DNA from 3 places in the Pseudomonas sp. AK-TSAG1-1 genome. Region 2 is predicted to be linked to each of the others. Evidence: predicted binding sites of a transcription regulator. Region 2 holds the regulator's gene; each other region holds the start of a gene.

Region 1 (5,229 bases), 2.8 Mb from region 2:
CATGTCCAGCTCGCCGCTGGTGGCGGCCCTCGACCCGCGCGTGGATGAACAGGTGGTGCAGGAGCAGATGCAGACCACGGTCACGCCGGAGCCAGAGCCGCAACCCGATTCCGGGCTTGAGAAAGGACCTGAGTCTGAGCCGGCAACAAGCCCTGATGATGAGGGTGACAGACCCACGCCGGATATCAGTGGCGCCAGACCTTAACGGGCGCCGATGGCGTTCCACTCGCCACAGGTGTCCATGACAGAAGCTGCTATTCGGGTTGGAAATAAAAAAGGGCAGTCCCGCCAAGGACTGCCCTTTCTTTTTTGCGTTCGAATCAGAGATCGTCTTTATCGAATCGGCGTGCTTCACGCTGCAACTGATAGACAAAACGCTCGACGTTGCGCGCTGCCTGTCCACTGATGTTGTGGAAGCGCAGACCGGCGAAGGTAATGTTGAGCTTTTCTTCGAAGTGCAGATAACGCAGTTCGACCGAGGTCGGCTGATTGCCGAACAACGGGGCGGCGATCAGGCGGTCATAGACCTGGCCCAGTTGCAGGCGGTCGGTGATGTCGCCTTCAAAGCGCAGCTTGCAACCGGTGGCGGAAATATCCAGCAGTTTGCCGTTGATCGGCGCCTTGAGTTTTTCGCCGCCGAGTTCGACGCTGACCAGATCGGTCAGCTTCAGCGCTGCACGAAAGGCGTTGCGGCGCTGGTGGTAAACCACTTCGGTCGGCAACTCGCCGGTGTAGAAGCGATCACCTTCGGATTCTTCGATGTTCAACGTGCCGGTGCATTCCCAGGCAATGCGCACGCCTTCGTGGAAGCCTTCGACCCTGAAGGGTTCACCCGCCAGCAGAAAGCGCTCGCCATCGCGCGGGATCATTTCGTCCAGGGCGATGGTTGCGGTTTCGCGGTCGACCTTGATCAGGTAGCTCTGGAAACGCTGACTGCGCTCATGGAAGGTGATGATCAGCGGGTCGTGGCTTTCTTGCAGCTGGCGCAGGTTGCTGGAGATTTCCAGGGGCGTGGTCAGCACCTTTGGTGGCTGCGGAGTATCATCCGCGCTTAGGGCGTTTGGCACGTTTTCTCAATCTCCAGACAAAATTTGACTACGACTAGCCAGCATTTTGCCAGCATGTTTCGCGGGTTGATAGTGCAGGCACATCGAATGGCTCACGCCTGGCTGAGCGTACGCGGCTTGGTGGGTTTGGCGAAAGTGCCAGTGGCGTCATACAGCGCCGGTGGCTCGCCCCCGGTGAGGATTTTCAGCTGATTGGCCGTGGTGGCCTGCTGAATCTGGATCGACTGGCCGTTCTTGACGTTGGCGGCCTGGCACTGGGCAATCAGGTCGGTCAGTACATCGCTCTGGGACAGCAACTGATCGCCAATGCTCGATTGGCTGGCCAGTTGCTCCAGACCCTGGCGGTCGAGCGGCAGGTTGAGGCTGGCAAGGATTTCACTGCGCTTGCGGCCATGCTGTTCAAGCAGAATGATCAATGCCTGTTTGCGCGCCAGAATATCTTCGAGCAAGGGCATGTCGCGACCGTGCAAGGCGAGGGACTCGGTTTGCAGTAACTCCAGCAATTGTTGAGCTGGAGCAAAGTCGTCGGTGATCAGTTGCAATAAATTAGTGTCGTGCATGGCTGGCCTTGGGTTCTAAGCGTCCAAAAGCCTGGCGCCGGCAAAAGCCTAGCGCTGGGCTTCGAAGTTGAGCAGTTTGCTGGCTACACGGTTGCTGTCGACTTTGTAGCTGCCATCGGCAATCGCTGCTTTCAACTCGGCCACACGGGCTTTGTCGACGGCAGGCTGATCACGCAGCTTGTCAGTGACCTTCTGCAACTGTTGAGCCTCATTGCTGAGGTGTACCGATTCCCCGCTTTTTGCGGTACTGGCCGTTTCGGCCTGGGTATTCAGCGGTGCAGAGGTGCCGGTTTCGGCGTTTTCCTTTGGCGCGCTGGTACGCGTACTGCCTGTAAGTGACGAGGAGCTGTTCAAACGGCTGAAATCGATGACCATGTTAAAAACCTCTGGGAATTTGGACGCTTGCCATGTTTTCGGCCATTCCCTGGAAAACTTTAGGCTCATTTGCAATGAGCTGTCTGCGCCGAAGCGTGCCCTGCTGCGGCACAGTTTAGGGAAGCAACGGGGCTGGCGCCAGTTTTCTGCGTGAGCGTTTTACATGGCCACTTCCACCTGGCCCGGCGCGATGACTTGCGCCTTGATCACTCGGTTGGAGTTGAGGTTTTTCACTCGAATCTGTTCTTTCAGGCCGCCATTGGCCAGGGCCTCGCCGGGCATGCGCACGGCGAGCGTACCGCTGCGGGCGATGATGACCACTTGATCACCCTTGCGCACCACTTCTGCCTGTTCCAGGTGCACCAGCGTAATGACCTGATCGGCTACCGTTGGTCGGGTCAATTTCTGTCCGATGGCTTCATCCACCGACGTCAAAAAACCTTGATTGATCTGACTGACGTCGCGTTCACGCAAGGTCACGTCCTGCGGTTCGATAATCCCGGCACGTTTGAGGGGTCGGGTAGTGGTGACAATCTCGCGAAACAGGCGGACTTGAGCGGGCACGAACACCGTCCACGGCGAGCTTCCCTCGCAGCGAACCTTGACCGTTACCCGGCCCAGCGGACGTGCCGGACTCTCCAGCGACGCTGTCAATTCCTTGTCGCACATAGGCATGCGCATACGCGGGTCGAGCTGGTTGACCTCGATTTCGTAGCGGCCTTCCGTTTGACTGGTGGCCAGATAGTCTTCTACGGTGAACTCAAGAAAGCCCTGAGTGACGCCGATAAGCATGTCAGGCAAGGTAACCGTATCAGCACCGGCAGGGCTGCCAGCGAAAAAGAAGCAGACGGCGGACACCGCGCACAGCGCTTTGCGGGTGCGGGAGGTCAGGCGTCGGAAAAATGTCGTTTGAGCGTTCATACGAGTTAAAAAGCAAGCGCCGTGCCGTTTAGCAATGAATGTGCGTCGCAACAACACTTGGCGTTGGTGTAGGAGTCTGGGCATGGCTGGTGTAATGGATTCGGTGAACCAGCGCACGCAACTGGTGGGGCAGAATCGCCTGGAGCTGTTGTTGTTCCGTCTCGACGGTCAGCAGCTCTACGGAATCAACGTGTTCAAGGTGCGGGAAGTGCTGCAATGCCCGTCGCTGACGTTGATGCCCAAGTCCAGTCCTGTCGTGTGCGGGGTGGCGAATATCCGGGGGGCGACCATTCCGATCCTTGATCTGGCAATGGCGACCGGCTCGGGTGCGTTGAAAGACAAGAACAACCCGTTCGTGATCATCACGGAGTACAACACCAAGACCCAGGGTTTCCTGGTCCGCTCGGTGGAACGCATCGTCAACATGAACTGGGAGGAGATCCATCCGCCGCCCAAGGGCACGGGTCGCGATCACTACCTGACGGCTGTGACTCGGGTCGACAATCAGTTAGTCGAAATCATCGACGTCGAGAAGGTGCTGGCGGAAGTTGCGCCGACGCCGGAAGCGATTTCGGTCGGCGTGGTCGATGTCGAGACCCAGAGCAAGGCGCTGTCGCTGCGGGTGCTGACGGTCGATGACTCGTCGGTGGCACGCAAGCAGGTCACGCGTTGCCTGCAGACGGTCGGTGTCGAAGTGGTGGCGCTGAACGACGGCAAGCAGGCGCTGGATTACCTGCGCAAGCTGGTCGATGAGGGCAAGAAACCGGAAGACGAGTTCCTGATGATGATTTCCGACATCGAGATGCCGGAGATGGACGGGTACACCCTGACGGCGGAAATCCGCAACGACCCGCGCATGCAAAAGCTTCATATCATCCTGCATACTTCGTTGTCGGGGGTATTCAATCAGGCGATGGTCAAGAAAGTCGGTGCCGATGACTTCCTGGCCAAATTCCGTCCTGATGACCTGGCATCCCGGGTAGTCGACCGGATCAAAGCAGCAGATATCAGCTAGGGGCCTTCTGCCCCTGGCGGTCAACACGATTTAAGAGGCGGCATCATTGTCTACGGGTAATTTGGATTTCGAACAGTTCCGGGTCTTCCTGGAAAAAGCCTGTGGCATTTTGCTCGGTGAAAACAAGCAGTACCTGGTCTCGAGCCGTCTCAACAAACTGATGGAGCAGCAAGGCATCAAGTCCCTGGGTGAGCTGGTACAGCGCATCCAGACCCAGCCGCGCAGCGGTTTGCGCGAGCAGGTGGTCGATGCCATGACGACCAACGAAACCCTGTGGTTTCGTGACACCTATCCGTTTGAAGTCTTGAAGAACAAGGTGCTGCCTGAAGCGATCAAGGCCAGTCCCAACCAGCGTCTGCGGATCTGGTCGGCGGCATGCTCGTCGGGGCAGGAACCGTATTCGCTGTCGATGTCGATCGATGAGTTCGAGCGGAGCAACCTCGGCCAGTTGAAGATGGGCGTGCAGATCGTTGCCACGGACTTGTCCGGCAGCATGCTGACCAACTGCAAGACCGGCGAGTACGACAGCCTGGCAATCGGTCGCGGTTTGTCCGCCGATCGACTGCAGCGTTACTTCGACCCGAAAGGGCCGGGGCGCTGGGTGATCAAGGCGCCGATCAAGAACCGGGTGGAATTCCGTTCGTTCAACCTGCTCGACAGCTATGCAGCGCTGGGCAAGTTCGACATCGTGTTCTGCCGCAACGTGCTGATCTACTTCTCCGCCGAGGTGAAGAAAGACATCCTGTTGCGCATTCACGGCACGCTCAAGCCTGGCGGGTATCTGTTCCTTGGCGCCTCCGAAGCGCTGAACGGTTTGCCGGATCATTACCAGATGGTCCAGTGCAGCCCGGGGATCATTTACCAGGCCAAGTGATTGGCGGCGGCAATACAAAAAAAACGGGAGGCCCTCAAAGGCCTCCCGTTTTTTTGTGCCCGGCGTTTAATCCCCAATCACCACAAGCCCCTGTGGGAGCGAGCCTGCTCGCGAATGCGGTGTGTCAGAAAAACAGATATCGACTGACTCGACGCTTTCGCGAGCAAGCCCGCTCCCACAGTGGGTCTGTGGTGTGGGTGAGAGGGGAGGGCAAGCGGCAGAAAAGCGGCAGCCAGCGGAAACCGGTTGCCGCTTTTCTGGCATTGCCGCGTTGCCGATTGCTCGCAAAGCCCCGGTTTATGGGGGTTTTTCTGTTTGGCACGGCGCTTGCTAAAGCTCAGATACGAAAAACCGGTCACCCGAAGGTTCCCGACATGAGCATCAGCTTCGATAAAGCGCTCGGCATTCACGAAAAAG
Region 2 (5,229 bases):
AGCCGGTGCCGAGGCGATCGCCGACTCGAGTGCTTCAACGGCAAAGTTGCCCTTGCCGTGCAACTGGTCGAGTAGCGCTTCGAATTCGTCGTCGGTGATGTCGGAGCTGTCGCCCGCAGCCGGAGCCGCAGGAGCAGCCGCCGTCGGTGCAACGGCGTCCGCCGCGAACTGGCCTTTGCCGTGCAACTGATCGAGCAACGACTCGAATTCAGCGTCAGTGATTTCATCGCTGGCTGCCTCATTGGCAGTTTGCGCAGGTGCAGCAGCGGCCGGGGCTTCGGCTTCAGCCTTGACGGCGTTCAGCGAATCCAGCAGCTGTTCAAATTCGTTATCGGTGATGTCGCCCGAATCGCTCGAATCGCCTTCGACGACCAGCTCTTCGATCATCTCGGCCACCGGCGAAGCCGGAGCTTCGTCGGCCGATTGCGGCTCGGCCAGACGTGCCAGCGCGGCCAGCAGTTCCGGGGTGGCCGCCGTGATCGGTGCACGTTCACGGACTTCGCTGAACATGCTGTTCACCGCGTCCAGTGCTTCGAGGACAACGTCCATCAGTTCTGCATCAACGCGACGCTCACCCTTGCGCAGGATGTCGAACACGTTTTCGGCGATGTGACAGCACTCCACCAGCTCGTTGAGCTGAAGGAAGCCGGCGCCCCCTTTTACAGTGTGGAAACCGCGAAAAATTGCGTTGAGCAGATCTGCGTCATCCGGACGGCTTTCCAGCTCGACCAGTTGTTCGGACAGTTGCTCAAGAATCTCGCCGGCCTCAACCAGGAAATCCTGAAGGATCTCTTCATCGGCGCCGAAGCTCATTAATGGGGTGCTCCTACAGGTCTAAAAACCCAAAAAACCTAAAATTCCAAAACTCTAGAATCCAAGGCTGGATAACAAATCGTCCACATCGTCCTGACCGGACACAACGTCTTCTCGTTTATCGGCATGAATCTGCGGACCTTCACCCTGCGAGAGATGTTTTTGTGGATCTTTTTCTGCAAGCATCGCGGCGCGGTCGTGTTCGATGCCCGCAAAGCGGTCCACCTGACTGGCCATGAGGACGAGTTTGAGCAAATTGCTTTCGACTTCGGTGACCAGTTGGGTCACGCGCTTGATCACCTGACCGGTAAGGTCCTGGTAATCCTGAGCCAGCAGGATGTCGTTAAGGTTGCTCGACACCGCACGGTTGCCCGTGCTGCTGCGCGACAGAAAACCGTCGACCCGGCGCGCCAGCTCGCGGAACTCTTCGGCCCCGACCTCACGGCGCATGAAACGGCCCCAGTCGGTGCTCAGGGCCTGGGCTTCCTCAGCCAGGCCATTGACGACCGGGGTGGCGCTTTCCACCAGATCCATGGTGCGGTTGGCCGCGGCTTCGGTCAGCTTGACCACATAGCCCAGGCGTTCGGTGGCGTCGGTGATTTGCGACACTTCCTCGGCCTGCGGCATGTGCGGATCGATCTGGAAGTTGACGATCGCACTGTGCAGTTCGCGTGTGAGCTTGCCCACTTCCTGATACAGGCCGCGGTCACGGGTCTGATTGAGCTCATGGATCAGTTGCACAGCGTCGCCGAACCTGCCTTTTTCAAGGCTCTCGACCAGTTCGACCGCGTGTTTTTTCAGGGTCGATTCGAAATCGCCCTGTGAAGATTCGTTATGCTCCATAGCTCCCCCGCGCGTTCATCAGCCGATGCGTTCGAAAATCTTCTCGATTTTTTCTTTCAGCGCCTGAGCCGTGAAAGGTTTGACCACGTAGCCGTTCACACCGGCCTGAGCGGCCTCGATGATCTGCTCGCGCTTGGCTTCTGCAGTCACCATCAGCACGGGCAGGTGCTTGAGTTTTTCATCGGCACGCACGTGGCGCAGCAGGTCGATACCGGTCATGCCCGGCATGTTCCAGTCCGTTACCAGAAAGTCGATGCTTCCGCTGTTGAGCACCGGAATGGCAGTCGTGCCATCGTCGGCCTCGACGGTGTTGGTGAACCCCAGATCACGCAGCAGGTTCTTGATGATCCGCCGCATCGTTGAGAAGTCATCAACGATGAGGATTTTCATGTTCTTGTCCAATTCGACCTCCAAGCAGTCTTAAACGCGCCCAGCACCTGGACGCGCCATTTCAATCAATCCGGCAAAGCACTCGATGACTGTCTGGAGCACAACAGAGCAAGACCGGTGCCGTTCATCACCGCACCAGCCTCGTTCGCAGTGTCCCCACACTGCCTTCAGCGCGCTCGCCACTCCCCCAAACGCCCCCGCAAGCGGGCCGCGCACTGGCTGTGTAACTGGCTGACCCGCGATTCACTGACGCCAAGGACTTCACCGATCTCCTTGAGGTTCAGCTCTTCGTCGTAGTACAGCGCCAACACCAGTCGCTCACGCTCCGGCAAATTGGCAATCGCGTCCGCCAGCGCGGCCTGGAAGCGTTCATCTTCCAGATCGCGTGACGGCTCAAGATGAGCACTGGCGCCATCCTCGTGCAGCCCTTCGTGTTCGCCGTCCTGCAACAGGTCGTCGAAACTGAACAGCCGGCTGCCCAGCGTGTCATTCAAAATCCCGTAGTAATCGTCGAGACTCAATTGGAGTTCGGCCGCAACCTCGTGATCTTTAGCATCACGGCCGGTTTTAGCTTCAATTGCCCGAATTGCGTCACTGACCATACGGGTGTTGCGGTGAACCGAGCGTGGCGCCCAATCACCTTTGCGCACTTCATCGAGCATCGCACCGCGGATTCGAATGCCCGCGTACGTTTCGAAACTGGCGCCCTTGCTGGCGTCATATTTGGTCGAGACTTCGAGCAGGCCGATCATCCCGGCCTGAATCAGATCTTCGACCTGCACACTCGCCGGCAAGCGCGCCAGCAGGTGATAGGCAATGCGCTTGACCAGTGGCGCGTAACGCTCGATCAACTCGTACTGCGCGTCACGTGCCGACTTCTTGTAGTAATTCATACCGCTGGCGGTCATAACACAGGCCCTGCCGTTTGCTGCACGAGGCGCTCGACGAAAAACTCAAGGTGACCGCGCGGGTTGGCAGGCAGCGGCCAGGTATCGACCTTCTGCGCGATCGCCTTGAACGCCAGCGCGCACTTGGAACGCGGAAAGGCTTCATAGACCGCTCGCTGCTTCTGCACTGCCTTGCGCACGCTTTCGTCGTACGGCACCGCGCCGACGTATTGTAAGGCGACATCGAGGAAGCGATCCGTGACCTTGGTCAACTTGGCGAACAGGTTGCGCCCTTCCTGCGGGCTCTGCGCCATGTTGGCGAGGACGCGGAAGCGGTTCATGCCGTAGTCGCGATTGAGCAGTTTGATCAACGCGTAGGCATCGGTGATCGAAGTCGGCTCGTCGCAGACCACCAGCAACACTTCCTGGGCTGCGCGGACAAAGCTGACTACCGAGTCACCAATGCCTGCAGCGGTGTCGATCACCAGCACATCGAGGTTGTCGCCGATGTCGCTGAAGGCCTGAATCAGACCGGCATGTTGCGCCGGACTCAGGTGAACCATGCTCTGGGTGCCGGAGGCGGCCGGCACGATGCGGATCCCGCCGGGACCTTGCAACAGCACGTCGCGCAGCTCGCAGCGACCTTCGATCACGTCGGCCAGGGTACGTTTGGGAGTCAGTCCCAGCAGAACGTCGACGTTCGCCAGCCCCAGGTCGGCGTCCAGCAGCATGACCCGACGGCCAAGCTCTGCCAACGCCAGAGACAAGTTCACTGACACGTTAGTCTTGCCGACGCCACCTTTGCCGCCGGTCACCGCGATCACCTGTACGGGATGCATGCTGCCCATGTTATTTCTTTACCTTGTCTTGCATAGACGGAGGCCACATTACTGGCTGCGCGTTCTCAACCGGAACAATGCATGGCAGACCATCGATGTAGGTACAAAAACGGTTCATTACCTCAGCCAACCTGCTTGGTCGGGCTGTGGTAGATATCAGCGAACATGTCAGCCATGGCTTCTTCGCTGGGTTCTTCCTGCATTTGCACGCTGACGGCGCGGCTGACCAGTTGATGGCGGCGCGGCAGATGCAGATCATCCGGAATCCGTGGGCCATCGGTCAGGTACGCGACCGGCAGTTCATGACTGATTGCCAGGCTCAACACTTCGCCCAGGCTTGCTGTCTCATCCAGTTTAGTCAGGATGCACCCGGCAAGCCCGCAACGCTTGTAACTGTGATAAGCGGCGGTTAGAACCTGTTTCTGGCTGGTGGTTGCCAGGACCAGATAATTTTTTGAACGGATGCCGCGACCGGCCAGGCTTTCGAGCTGCATGCGCAGGGCCGGATCGCTGGCCTGCAGGCCGGCGGTATCGATCAGCACCACGCGCTTGCGCAGCAGTGGATCCAGCGCTTGAACCAGCGACTGGCCCGGATCAACGTGCGTCACCGGCACGTTGAGAATCCGGCCCAGGGTCTTGAGTTGTTCCTGAGCGCCGATGCGGAAGCTGTCCATGCTGACCAGCGCGACATTCTGCGCGCCGTACTTGAGCACGTAGCGCGCGGCGAGCTTGGCCAGGGTGGTGGTCTTGCCCATGCCGGCCGGGCCGACCATGGCAATCACCCCACCCTCTTCCAGCGGCTCGACTTCCGGTACGGCAATCATCCGCGCCAGATGTGCGAGCAGCATGCGCCAGGCCTGACGAGGCTCTTCGATGTCGGTGATCATTGCCAGCAGGTCGCGCGACAACGGGCCGGACAGACCGATACGTTGCAGACGGCGATACAGGTTGGCTTGCGCCGGACGGCTGCCTTGCAGTTGATTCCAGGCCAGGGTGCCGAGCTGCACTTCCATCAGCTCGCGCAGGCTGTTCAATTCAAAACGCATCGAATCCAGTGCACGCGGGTCAATCCCGCCGGAGGACTGCGCAGGCGCCGGGGCCGGGCGCGCCGGGGCGGCGTAAGTCGGTTCGCTCAACGGCTCGGCAGCGGTCAGCGGCAGACCGGCCGTCAACGGCAGCCCGGCGAACAACTGGCGATTGATGTTGCCGTCGGCTTCGCCACGCAGGCTCAGCTCGGCCTGGGCGGTAACGATGCGCGACTGGGTCTTGCGCAGCTCGTCCTCAAGTTCCATGTTCGGAACCCGTGGCGCCAGCGCCGACAATTTGTAATCCAGCGCCGCCGTCAGCTCGACGCCGCCGGCAATGCGGCGGTTGCCAATGATGGCGGCATCAGCGCCCAGCTCATCACGAACCAGCTTCATGGCCTGACGCATATCGGCGGCGAAAAAACGCTTAAC
Region 3 (5,229 bases), 2.9 Mb from region 2:
TGACGGGCCTGCGTTTTGCCGCGGTGGCGCGGGTTACCGAGGATTCGTGGACCACCTGCGCGGTGCTCGATCAATTGGCGTTCGGCTTGCAGGTCGGCGGTGAACTGGACGTGGTCACCACGCTGTGCCACGAAATCCGTCAGTCGCATGTCTCGGTGGTGATCGACAAGGCCAGCGAAGACCCGCTCTACCGCGAGCATCACACCCCGCGCCTGTACAAATTCGAGAGCTACATTTCGGTCCCGGTGTTTCGCACCGACGGACGTTTCTTCGGCACCATCTGCGCCCTCGACCCGATTCCTGCGCAACTGAAATCCAGCACGATTCAAAGCACCATGGAGTCTTTCGCGCGGATGCTCGCGCTGCAGATCGAAGCCGAAGAAAACCTGCAACGCACCGAAACCGAGTTGCAGGCCGAACGGGAAAACAGTGAGCTGCGCGAACAGTTCATCGCCGTGCTCGGCCACGATTTGCGCAACCCGCTATTTGCCATCAGCGCCGGTGCCGAAATGCTCTTGCGCAAGCACCCGGACCCGGCCATCGACGTGCGCGTGCGCAACATTCTTGGCAGTGCGCAACGGGCGACGCGGCTGGTGGATGACGTGCTTGATTTCGCTCGCGGACGGTTGGGCAATGGCATTCCGGTGGATATCCAGCGCTGCGCGGACCTGACCGAAGCGGTGCAGCAGGTGGTGACAGAGATCCGCAACGTGCACCCGGAACGCACGATCAGCGCGTCCATTGGCGACTTGCAGGGTGTGCATTGTGACCGTGCCCGGATTGCCCAACTGCTGTCGAACTTGCTGGCCAATGCCGTGGCCCATGGCGACCCGGCGGGCGACATCGAAGTCATCGCTCAAGTCGAGCACGGTGCGTTGATGCTGGCGGTGAAAAACCAAGGGCATATTCCCGAAGCGATCCTGCCGCATCTGTTCCAGCCCTATTCACGCCCGGTCGGCAGCACGCCCCAGGCCGGCCTCGGTCTAGGTCTGTATATCGCCAGCCAGATTGCCCAGTCCCACGGCGGGCGCCTGCATGTCGCGTCCACCGCTCAAAGCGGCACGCTGTTCACCTTCAGCCTGCCCACCCCCTGAGACACACCACAGTTCCCTGCAGGCTCACTCCTACAAGGGGAACGTGATGTTCAGGCCGAAGTGCTGACCAGTGAGCCCGAGCTGCTCGAACCCGACTGCTGCAACGCCTGCAACAACGCCGCCGTCGCCGTCTGCAACGAAGCCGACGTGCTGGATATCTGCGACTCGGCGGACGCCACATCAGCTGCCTTGGCATCAGCGTCTTCCTGCTTGGCCTGGGCCGCCTGCAAAGCCTGTTGCTGTTCCTGCAGTTGCTTTTGCAGCTCGGCAATCTGCTTGCGCAGTTCTTTCACCGAATCCGATTCATCGCTGCTGTCGGAACTGCTGTCGCCCGCCGGCGCAGCGCCCCCACCGGCAGCGACTTTGCCGGTATCCGCGCTGACGCCGTTGCTGGCCGTGGCGGTGGTGCTGGAGGCGTCCTCGGTAGCGTCGCTGATTTTGGTTTTGCTGGTGGTGGTGCTGAGGGTCTGGTTGATTGAAACAGAGGTGATGCTGACCATGGGAAGGCTCCGATGCCGGTTATGAATAATCGGCCATCGGCGGCGCTCGCCCTGATTTGAGATCGACTGTGTACCGACTCGGTAACCGAATCGGTACACCCAGGCTCGATCAGGCGCTCAGGCGCGCGGTGACCTCATTGAGTTGCCCGGACAGGCCATGCAGGTTCTGGCTGGCGCTTTCGGTGCGCTGCACGCTGTTGAGGTTGGTGCTGGCAATCGAGGTGATCTCGGTCAGGTTGCGCGAGATGTCTTCGGCCACCGAGGTCTGCTCTTCGGCAGCGGTGGCGATCTGGCGGTTCATGTCGCGGATCGCTTCCACCGCATGGGTGATGCGCTCAAGCATGGCGCCGGCCTGGGTCACTTGCTCGACGCTTTCATCGCTGCGCGCCTGACCGCTTTCAATCGCGTGGGCAGCGTCCACCGCGCCGGTCTGCACGCTCTGAATGATCTGGTTGATCTCGATGATCGACTCCGCCGTGCGTTGCGCGAGGTTGCGCACCTCGTCGGCAACCACGGCAAAACCGCGTCCGGCCTCACCGGCCCGCGCCGCTTCAATCGCCGCATTGAGCGCCAGCAGGTTGGTCTGCTCGGCGATGCCGCGAATCACTTCCAGCACCTTGCCGATACGCCCGCTGTCAGCTTCCAGACGACGGATGACCGTGGCGGTGTTGGCGATTTCGCTGCGCATCTGGGTGATGGTATGGATGGTGCTCTGCATGACCGTTTCACCCTGCTGGGCGGACTGGTCGGCATCGTCGGCTGCGCGCGCCGCGTCCGCCGCGTGACGGGCGACTTCCTGGGCGGTAGCGGACATTTCGTTCATCGCCGTCGCCACCTGGTCTGTGCGGTTGAACTGCTCGTTGGTGCCGCCGGCCATGGTCGTGGCAATGGCGTTCAGCTCGCCGCTGGCGCTGTCCAGATCACTGGCGCTGCGTTGCAGGTGGGTGAATGTTTCGGCAAGGAAATCACGCAGGGTATTGGCGGCGGCCGCAAGGTTGCCCAACTCGTCCTGGCGGTTGTTGGCAACACGTTCGGCGAGGCGCCCGCGACTCAACTGGGTGACGTAATCGATCAGCTTGCGGATCGGTTCGATCAGGTTGCGGTTGACCAGCCACAGGCTCAAGAGACCGATCAGAAGCCCCGAGCCGAGCATCACCAGAATGCCCAGCAATACGGTGCTGTCGGCACTGGCGCTGATCTGCGCCGACTGTTCGTTGCCGTGCTTGCGCAGCTCGGCCACCAGTTCGCTCATCTGATCGCTGGTGGCACGGTCTACGCCTTTGACAGCGGTGTCGCCAGCGGTTGGATCGCCACCGGCCGCCACGTAGGCATCACGGCCTTTCTGGTAGGCGCTGCCCAGTTGACGGTGCTCGTCACGCAGGCGTTCGATGCGGCTTTTCAGCGCCGGCTCGATGCCTTTCTGGCCGGCCAGTTCACCGAGGATGTTCTGCACATCGCGCTGGCGATCTTCGAACTGGCTCCAGTATTTGGCCAGCTCCGCCGGTTGCTTGCCGCGCAGCAGGACGTTCTTCCATTCCTGTACCTGCACCTTGAATTGCAGGTTGGCCTCGTCGATCAACTGCGAGGTGTGCAAGGGACCTGCGATCAACTGGCTGTAGTTCTGCACGCCGTTGGACAGGAAATGAAAACAGGCCAGCGCGATCAACAACATCGCCAGCAGGCTGCCGCTCAGCAGGGCGAGAATTTGCGCTCTCAGGGATTTTTGCAGCATCGCAAGATACTCAGGACAGGGATGAGGCACGCCCGGTGAGGCGTGGAATTTTGCCGGACATCCGTGTCGGCGAGCCTTGGCTCATGGCCAAGCGCGCGCAACGTAACCTAAGCGTGATCGGCGCACCAGAGCGCTTCTTGAAGAAAATCCGACCGCCGGTAAGACATTGATCTGGCGTCATTTAGTCGTCACACAAGTGTCATATGCGCTTGCGATGATGCGGCTCAGTGAACCTGCCATTCCGCGACCGACGCGCCCTCCTCGCAGCGAGCCTCCATGAACCACAGCCTCGATATCAGTCATCGCGACCCTGACTTGTTCGGCCTGCTTTACGGTTTCCGTTTCCGCCCGGGCGAACGTGGCCGCGAAGTCGATTCGGCGACCGCCCTGCGCTGCCTGCAAGACGACAGCGACGGTGATGAATTCCTCTGGTTGCACCTGAACCTGGCCCACGCAGCGTGCGAACGCTGGATGAAAAGCCACCTGCAATTGCCCGAAGAATTTTTTGAAGCGTTGCACGAAGGTTCGCGTTCAACGCGCATCGAACACGTTGACTCGGCCTTGCTGGCGGTGGTCAACGACGTGGTGTTCAACCTCAGCAGCATGGTCTCCTCCGACGTGTCGACGCTGTGGGTCTGCGTGCGCAGCAAGTTGATCGTCAGCGCGCGCCTGCAACCGCTGCACTCGGTGGACAAACTGCGCTCGTCGGTGAAGGCCGGCGAATGCTTTCGCTCGCCGTCGGAACTGCTCGTGCACCTGTTGCGCGATCAGGGCGAAGTGCTGACACAAATCGTGCGCAAGACCAGCATGAGCGTCGACCAGGTGGAAGATGAATTGCTCTCCTCGCGCCTGTCGACCAACCGCGCCGAACTCGGCGCCAATCGCCGGGTGCTGGTGCGCCTGCAACGGCTGCTGGCGCTGGAGCCGGGGTCGTTGCTGCGCCTGCTCAACCGCCCGCCCCCGTGGCTGCAGAAGGAGGACGTCAAGGAGCTGCGCAAATCCACCGAGGAGTTCGCGCTGATCATCAACGACCTCACTGCCCTCGGTGAGCGGATCAAATTGCTTCAGGAAGAGATCGCCGCCAACCTCAACGAACAGAGCAACCGCACGCTGTTTACCCTGACGGTGGTGACGGTGCTGGCGCTGCCGATCAACATCATTGCCGGTTTCTTCGGCATGAACGTCGGCGGCGTACCGCTGGCGACGGATCCGGAGGGGTTCTGGATTCTGGTGGCGCTGGTGGTGACGTTTACCGTGATTGCCGGGCGCTGGGCATTTCGCAAGCGCGGGGATTATTGAGCCGCAAAATACTGTGCCCCAGCACAGTTCCCCTGTAGGAGTGAGCCTGCTCGCGATAGCGGTGTGTCAGACACAGCTGTTTTGAATGTGCCAACGTCATCGCGAGCAGGCTCACTCCTACAGGGGTTGGTCATTGCCCTTCAGATTAATGGTCAGACTAATACCGCAAACACTGACCTGCCGCAGTCTCTCTGTAATATTTAGCAACGATCATGACCGACACTCCTTCCCTCGCTCAGGATTGTCCGCTCATGGCTACTCCCTCCCTGACCGCCCACCAGGCGTCCGCCCCCAGCGGCCGGCCGGCCCTCGACAAGAAAACCAGCCCGTTTACCTACGTGATCTTTTTCGCGGTGCTCGCGATGGGGATGCTGTTCACCGCCTACAGCCTGATGCACGACATGCACGAACTTGGCACGGTGGTCACCACCTGGACCCCGTTCCTGCTGCTCGGTGTGGCGTTGCTGATTGCGCTGGGCTTCGAGTTCGTCAACGGTTTCCACGACACCGCCAACGCCGTGGCGACGGTGATCTACACCCACTCGTTGCCGCCGAATGTCGCGGTGGTCTGGTCGGGGTTCTTCAACTTCCTCGGGGTGCTGCT

What was found. The regulator FliA, encoded in region 2, starts transcription of late flagellar genes. The targets are predictions, from matches to a motif close to CTAAAGTTTNNNNNNNNNNNGCCGNTAA.
Region 1: a site for FliA is predicted at 2,038-2,065, ahead of flgM (flagellar biosynthesis anti-sigma factor FlgM). Genes of this name have one in related genera too.
Region 3: a site for FliA is predicted at 3,441-3,468, ahead of AC1UK9_RS21310 (methyl-accepting chemotaxis protein). Genes of this name have one in related genera too.

The regions. Positions count from the first base shown of each region.
Region 1 is NZ_CM165965.1:4,627,000-4,632,228, reverse strand. It holds gene AC1UK9_RS20865 (MFS transporter) at 1-205, shown strand, start outside; gene AC1UK9_RS20860 (flagellar brake protein) at 321-1,067, opposite strand; gene AC1UK9_RS20855 (flagella synthesis protein FlgN) at 1,160-1,627, opposite strand; gene flgM (flagellar biosynthesis anti-sigma factor FlgM) at 1,676-2,002, opposite strand; gene flgA (flagellar basal body P-ring formation chaperone FlgA) at 2,162-2,923, opposite strand; gene AC1UK9_RS20840 (chemotaxis protein CheV) at 3,006-3,938, shown strand; gene cheR (protein-glutamate O-methyltransferase CheR) at 3,985-4,812, shown strand; gene flgB (flagellar basal body rod protein FlgB) at 5,187-5,229, shown strand, end outside.
Region 2 is NZ_CM165965.1:1,800,993-1,806,221, reverse strand. It holds gene AC1UK9_RS08255 (chemotaxis protein CheA) at 1-813, opposite strand, end outside; gene AC1UK9_RS08250 (protein phosphatase CheZ) at 868-1,656, opposite strand; gene AC1UK9_RS08245 (chemotaxis response regulator CheY) at 1,675-2,046, opposite strand; gene fliA (RNA polymerase sigma factor FliA) at 2,214-2,954, opposite strand; gene fleN (flagellar synthesis regulator FleN) at 2,951-3,781, opposite strand; gene flhF (flagellar biosynthesis GTPase FlhF) at 3,895-5,229, opposite strand, start outside.
Region 3 is NZ_CM165965.1:4,711,053-4,716,281, forward strand. It holds gene AC1UK9_RS21300 (GAF domain-containing sensor histidine kinase) at 1-1,094, shown strand, start outside; gene AC1UK9_RS21305 (hypothetical protein) at 1,145-1,594, opposite strand; gene AC1UK9_RS21310 (methyl-accepting chemotaxis protein) at 1,704-3,326, opposite strand; gene AC1UK9_RS21315 (transporter) at 3,603-4,625, shown strand; gene AC1UK9_RS21320 (inorganic phosphate transporter) at 4,877-5,229, shown strand, end outside.